One region of the Paraburkholderia edwinii genome, then DNA from elsewhere that is predicted to be linked to it. Evidence: predicted binding sites of a transcription regulator. Region 1 holds the regulator's gene; the other holds the start of a gene.
What was found. Region 1 encodes LexA, which represses DNA repair genes until DNA is damaged. Its sites were predicted from a motif close to ACTGTATNNNNATACAGT; they were not measured.
Positions count from the first base shown of each region.

Region 2: the regulator LexA is predicted to act here: its motif matches at 1,624-1,641, upstream of imuA (translesion DNA synthesis-associated protein ImuA).

Region 1 covers NZ_CP080095.1:2,205,498-2,208,911, forward strand. The annotation lists gene KZJ38_RS09815 (DUF2939 domain-containing protein) at 1-117, opposite strand, end outside; gene KZJ38_RS09820 (hypothetical protein) at 402-773, opposite strand; gene lexA (transcriptional repressor LexA) at 915-1,565, opposite strand; gene KZJ38_RS09830 (sulfate ABC transporter substrate-binding protein) at 1,886-2,935, shown strand; gene cysT (sulfate ABC transporter permease subunit CysT) at 3,058-3,414, shown strand, end outside.
Region 2 covers NZ_CP080095.1:1,912,090-1,915,503, reverse strand. The annotation lists gene KZJ38_RS08550 (Y-family DNA polymerase) at 1-971, opposite strand, end outside; gene imuA (translesion DNA synthesis-associated protein ImuA) at 901-1,608, opposite strand; rRNA gene rrf (5S ribosomal RNA) at 1,930-2,043, opposite strand; rRNA gene KZJ38_RS08535 (23S ribosomal RNA) at 2,225-3,414, opposite strand, start outside.

The DNA of each region.
Region 1 (3,414 bases):
TCGGTCGAGGGCGATATACGGCGATGCATAGGCGAAGGCCAGCGCGATCAGAACGACAATGACAACAAGCGTGACCAGCACGGACCGCCTGACGCTGCCGTTCATCCTGTGATTCATGTTGCGATTGATGGGGTGACCGATACGGTCATTGATCGCGCGCTTCGCGCGGCTTGTGCGGACCATCATCGTGCGGGACGTTCCTTCAATGGGTTGAATAGGGTGACCTAACGTGGACCCCATTCTCGCTGAAACGATCCCGCAATTTCATGTGCTTCATCGCGCCGCGCATGTTGGCGACATGCGCGTAGGCTACATGCACGTTTCGCGACATGCGCGTTGGCGACGTACGCGTTCCCGACGTGCGCGTCCGCGACGTGCGCGTCCGCGATGAACGAGCCTGCTCAGGCCGCTTGCGCTTGCGCATGCTCCTCGGCAATGCAGCGGTCGATCATGCTGCACACCGCATCGACGGTGCCGACCATAATGAGCCGCGACGGCCCGTGGTACACGCGCACCGGCGCACGACGAGCGGGCTCCGCGTTGAGCGCGGCGTTCAGCGAAACGCGTGCAAACGCGGGTTGCGACGACGGCAACGACGCGTGCTGCGACGACGCGTCAGCGTCGGCCATCGTTCGCTCATGCTCTTCGAAATCGAACAGCGAACCTGTGCGCGGTACATGCATCGCGTCGAGCACGGCGCACGGTACGAGGTTGCGCAAGTGGCGTAGACGGCCGAACTGGCGGAAGGGCAGCAGGCGGGCAAGGCGTTCCATGAATCTCTCCAGGCGGTATTCGGATACTGGGCAGAAACTGAGCTGGCAGCCGAGTGGCAACTGAGTGGCAATTGAGCGACGACTCAGCCAGAACTGAGCGGAAAACTCAGCGAAAACTCGGGGCGCTCAATCAGCGGAAAATCAGAATTCACTGGGCCGGATCAGGCCGACCGCGATGCCTTCGAGCGCGAAATCCGCGCTGCCGGCTTCGACAAAAATGTTCTCGTAATCAGGGTTCTCGGCGATCAGTTCGATGCCGTTCGGCCGGCGCTTCAAGCGCTTGACCGTGACGTCGTCGCCGAGACGCGCAATGATGATCTGGCCGTCTTTCGCTTCGCTGCGCTTTTGCACCGCGAGCAGGTCGCCGTCGAGAATGCCCGCGTCGCGCATCGACAGGCCGCGCACCTTCAGCAGATAGTCGGGCTTGCTCGAGAAGAGCGCCGGGTCGCACGCGTAGTGCTGCGCGATATGTTCCTGCGCGAGGATCGGGCTGCCGGCCGCGACGCGGCCGACGAGCGGCAGCGACAGTTGCATCAGCGCCGCATGCGGCAGCGTGAACTGATGCGGCGCATCGTCCTGCCCGGCGAGCAGCCGGATACCGCGCGACGCGCCGGCCGCAAGTTCGATCACGCCCTTACGGGCCAGCGCCCGCAGGTGTTCCTCCGCGGAGTTCGCCGAGCTGAAGCCCAGCTCAGCCGCAATTTCGGCGCGCGTGGGCGGGAAGCCCGTGCGCTCGATCGCGCGGCGGATCAGATCGAAAACCTGCTGCTGTCGTGCGGTAAGTTTGGTCATGGCGACACTGTATAGATAAACAGGTGACTGTATTTTTATACAGTATCTGGCGATTTTCAAGCTTTACTTTAAGTTCGCCGCTCATCGGCCCCTCATTGGCTCATTCCCTGCCGCAAAAACGCCGCCGAGCGGCGTTCCAACGACGCAATACACGACGGAGCGTCGCATCCAGCCATCGTTACCACTTTTGCGTATTAAAAAATGAAGAAACATTATTTTTAATGATGAAGCGCCGCGGATAGACTGGCCGCAAATCGATATCAGGCCCGGCGGAACAAGCAATCCACCGTGCCTGGAAACACCGGAAAGCGGAGAAAACAATGGTCTATCGGACGACGGGGTTGGCAGGAAGCGCGGCTGGGCGCGCAAAAAGATTGTTCGCATCGCTGGCCATCGGTGCGGCTGCGGTGCTCGGGCTGGCGGCACAGGCGCATGCTGATACGACGCTTCTGAATGTGTCGTACGACCCGACGCGCGAGTTGTATCAGGACGTCAACGCGGCATTCGGCAAGCAATGGAAAGCGCAGACCGGCGAGTCGGTTACCTTCAAGCAGTCGCACGGGGGCTCGGGCGCCCAGGCGCGCTCGGTGCTCGACGGCCTGCAGGCCGACGTCGTGACGCTCGCGCTCGCCTACGACATCGATGCGCTCGCAAACAAGGGCCTCATCGACAAGGACTGGCAGAAGCGCCTGCCCGACAACGCCTCGCCGTACACGTCGACCATCGTGTTTCTCGTGCGCAAGGGCAATCCGAAGCACATCAAGGACTGGGACGATCTGACCAGGCCGGGCGTATCGATCGTCACGCCAAACCCGAAGACGTCGGGCGGCGCGCGCTGGAACTATCTGGCTGCATGGGCGTACGCACTGCATCAACCGGGCGGCAACGATCAGAAGGCGAAGGAGTTCGTGTCGAAGCTCTACAAGAATGCGGGCGTGCTCGATTCCGGCGCGCGCGGCGCGACGACGAGTTTCGTGCAGCGCGGCATCGGCGACGTGCTGATCGCGTGGGAAAACGAGGCATTCCTGTCGATCAAGGAGTTCGGGCCCGACAAGTTCGAGATTGTGGTGCCGTCGGTCAGTATTCTCGCGGAGCCGCCGGTCGCGGTAGTCGACAAGGTCGTGGACCGTCACGGCACGCGCAAGCTCGCCGAAGCGTATCTGAAGTTTCTGTATAGCGAGGAAGGGCAGGAGATCGCCGCGAAGAACTTCTACCGTCCGCGTTCGAACAAGGTGCCCGCTTCGCTGACCGAAAAATTTCCGAAGCTTAAGCTCTACACGGTCGACGATACCTTCGGCGGCTGGACGAGCGCGCAGAAGACGCACTTTGCCGACGGCGGCGTGTTCGATTCGATTTACTCGCCGCAGTAGTTTCAGTGACTGCGGCGGATGCAGTCAGGCAAGCGCGCCTTCGGGCGCGCTTTTGAGCTTGTAACCGATGCGCGCATGGATTGACCGCGCGACCCGGCAAGACCTTTGAAAGAGTAACCAGTATGACGACGTTGACCTTCCGCAAGCCGAGCGCTTTGCCGGGCTTCGGCCTGACACTCGGTATCACGGTGGCGTATCTGAGCCTCGTGGTGCTGATCCCGCTTGCGTCCACGTTCCTGAAAACGGCGACGCTCGACTGGAGCCAGTTCCTGCGCGCGGTCGGTTCGCCGCGCGTGCTCGCGTCCTACCGGCTGACGTTTTCCGCGGCGCTCGGCGGCGCACTGATCAACGCGGTGTTCGGCTTTCTCGTCGCGTGGGTGCTGACACGCTATACGTTCCCGTTCAAGCGCGTCGTCGATGCGATCGTCGATCTGCCGTTCGCGTTGCCGACCTCGGTGGCCGGTATCTCGCTTGCAGCC
Region 2 (3,414 bases), 290 kb from region 1:
TCCATGCGATGCAGACGCTCCTTCACGAGCCGCAACAGATGATCTTCGCGCCATGCCGGTTCGCCGAGCGCAATTTCGATCAGCGTCGGTTCAATGGCTTGTCTGCCTCGTTCGTGTTCGAAAGTGAGCGTCACCGCGGCTGCCGCGAGTTGCTTTGCGCACAGCCAGCCACATAGTTGTGCGAGCAACCGATGCGCGGCAAATACCGCACCGTCCGCATGCTCGAGCCGATCGGGCAATTCAATGCGCGCGGAAAAAGTGGGCGGCAACTCGAGCCAGTCGAACAGTTCGGGTGCCATGCCGAATGCGCGATCGAGCGAGTCGAGCAGATGCTCGCCGCAACGACGCTGCAAACCCGCGCGCGGCAGACGACGCACATCGGCAATCGATTCGCAGCCGAGCCCCGTGAACCAGTCGGCAAACGGACGGATCTCCGGCACCGCATGCATCGGCAATGGCGCGAGCGCGCGCTCGAGCGAGCTGATTTGCAGCACTCTGCGGTTACCGTGCTTCGCGAGCAGCCACGCGCCCTGGCCGGTCGGCGACGCGCTGATGCGTGCGGTCAGGCCGAACGTATCGAGCAGCGCCTTCGCCTGCCGGCACAATGACAGCACGCCACCGAAAAGCCTCAGGCTCGCGCCGACTTCGACGATGACCGTCGCCTCGTCGAGCAAGGCGACATCCGGTGAGAATTTCATCAGCGCGGTGCCGACTTCCTGCTGCACGGCGTTTTCGCGCGCGATGTCGCGCTCGTATAGACGCGTCTGCGGCGCGAGGGTGTGCACGCCTGCCCGCTTCATGCCGGGACGCACGCCGGCCGACCGGGCCGCGCGATCGACGATGGTCACCAAGCCCTTCTCGAGTACGGCGCAGCCGTGCTCCGCCCCGGCTGCCGTGTCCTCACGCAGCCACTTCGGCTGGAAGACTTCGAGGGGCAGCTTCGGCAAATGAACGGCGAGAAAGACGCGCATGACGGGAATACAGAACAGGAGTGGGTTGCAGGGAAATCGACAGAGGCTCCGCGCGCATAGGACCTCGTCGTTTCACAATGTCGACCATCAGGCCTTCCGCGGCTGGCCGTAACGCCAATCGCAATAAGGCAGGCGATGAGTCTTGTGCGGCCGTAAGCGGCCGGACCATGATGAACAGCGTCTCGGATGATTGAGCCGCCAGATGCAAACGCCGCAACGACGATGCTTTCGCGTGCTGCGTCCACAACAGCACCGCGCCGCAGCTGCCGGCCTGGAGAATCTGCTCGGCAGACCATAATGCATCGGTGATCTTCGTCGCCTTGATCTGCAACAGCCGATCGAGCGACAGACCGATGTAGTTCAGGCCCGGGCCGTCCGGGATATGCGGCGGTTTGATCAGCGCGACGGGTCGATCGTTGAGCAGACTGAGTGCGGGCAGTAGAAGCCGCATTTCGCCGACACCGGGCTGGTCCACCATCAAGTCGACGAGCTCACCGAGCGGCCATCCGCCACCAGGCAATTCCGCGGACAGGACCGGATAGCCTGTGTCGACCGTCTTCCCACGCCCGTGCGCAAGCTGCGAGGCTCGCCAGAGCGCCGGATGAATCTCTTCAGCAGGGATAGCGACGGATGACATCGATCGTAGGAAAAACCTGTATATCCATACAGTATCCTACACTCAATTCAGAACTCTGAACGGGTACTTTTTGAGATGCTCGGAAGGGGATTCGGCTGAAGTAAGACGATATGTTGGGTGCGTTCTAGCTGAGTTGGGGATCAGCCGGAAGTGATTAATTGAAGGATTGGGTTTGAGAAGAATCTAATTGGGTGGATTAGGCGATCGGAAAATAAACAAAGGCCTGGTAATTCGACATCCACGGAGTGCTAAACGGTTTTTGATTGCCGTAAACGCACAAACCCCGCCTTTGTGGGCGGGGTTTGTGTTTCTTGCGAGGGAGCCTGACGATTACCTACTTTCACACGGGCAATCCGCACTATCATCGGCGTGGAGTCGTTTCACGGTCCTGTTCGGGATGGGAAGGGGTGGGACCGACTCGCTATGGTCATCAGGCATGACGGGTTGCTGCATCGCCATGGTGAGCGCTGCAGCCAATCGGGAAGAAGCGTGGGGTAAGAGGTTGTGTTGTTTGAGGCACAACGTCGATCTCTGAACCTGTGTGCTACCCCCTTGCGGGGGTGGTTCCGGGCCAGGCGCTAAAGCGCCAAGCCGTCACGTAAAACACACCGGTTATAGGATCAAGCCTTACGGGCAATTAGTATCAGTTAGCTTAACGCATTACTGCGCTTCCACACCTGACCTATCAACGTCCTGGTCTTGAACGACCCTTCAAGGGGCTCGAAGCCCCGGGGATATCTCATCTCAAGGCGAGTTTCCCGCTTAGATGCTTTCAGCGGTTATCTCTTCCGAACATAGCTACCCGGCGATGCCACTGGCGTGACAACCGGTACACCAGAGGTTCGTCCACTCCGGTCCTCTCGTACTAGGAGCAGGTCCCTTCAAATATCCAGCGCCCACGGCAGATAGGGACCAAACTGTCTCACGACGTTTTAAACCCAGCTCACGTACCTCTTTAAATGGCGAACAGCCATACCCTTGGGACCGGCTACAGCCCCAGGATGAGATGAGCCGACATCGAGGTGCCAAACACCGCCGTCGATATGAACTCTTGGGCGGTATCAGCCTGTTATCCCCAGAGTACCTTTTATCCGTTGAGCGATGGCCCTTCCATACAGAACCACCGGATCACTATGACCTGCTTTCGCACCTGCTCGACTTGTCAGTCTCGCAGTCAAGCACGCTTATGCCATTGCACTATCAGCACGATTTCCGACCGTACCTAGCGTACCTTCGTACTCCTCCGTTACACTTTGGGAGGAGACCGCCCCAGTCAAACTGCCTGCCATGCACTGTCCCCGAACCCGCTTCAGGGTCCAAGGTTAGAACCTCAAACAGATCAGGGTGGTATTTCAAGGACGGCTCCACGCAAACTGGCGTTCACGCTTCATAGCCTCCCACCTATCCTACACAGACCGGTTCAAAGTCCAATGCAAAGCTGCAGTAAAGGTTCATGGGGTCTTTCCGTCTAGCCGCGGGGAGATTGCATCATCACAAACACTTCAACTTCGCTGAGTCTCGGGAGGAGACAGTGTGGCCATCGTTACGCCATTCGTGCAGGTCGGAACTTACCCGACAAGGAATTTCGCTACCTTAGGACCGTTATAGTTACGGCCGCCGTTTACCGGGACTTCAATCAAGAGCTTGCACCCCATCATTTAATCTTCCGGCACCGGGCAGGCGTCACACCCTATACGTCCACTTTCGTGTTTGCAGAGTGCTGTGTTTTTATTAAACAGTCGCAGCCACCAGTTTATTGCAACCCCTTCACCCTCCTGGCGCAGGCCAGTCAAGCTACAAGGGCGT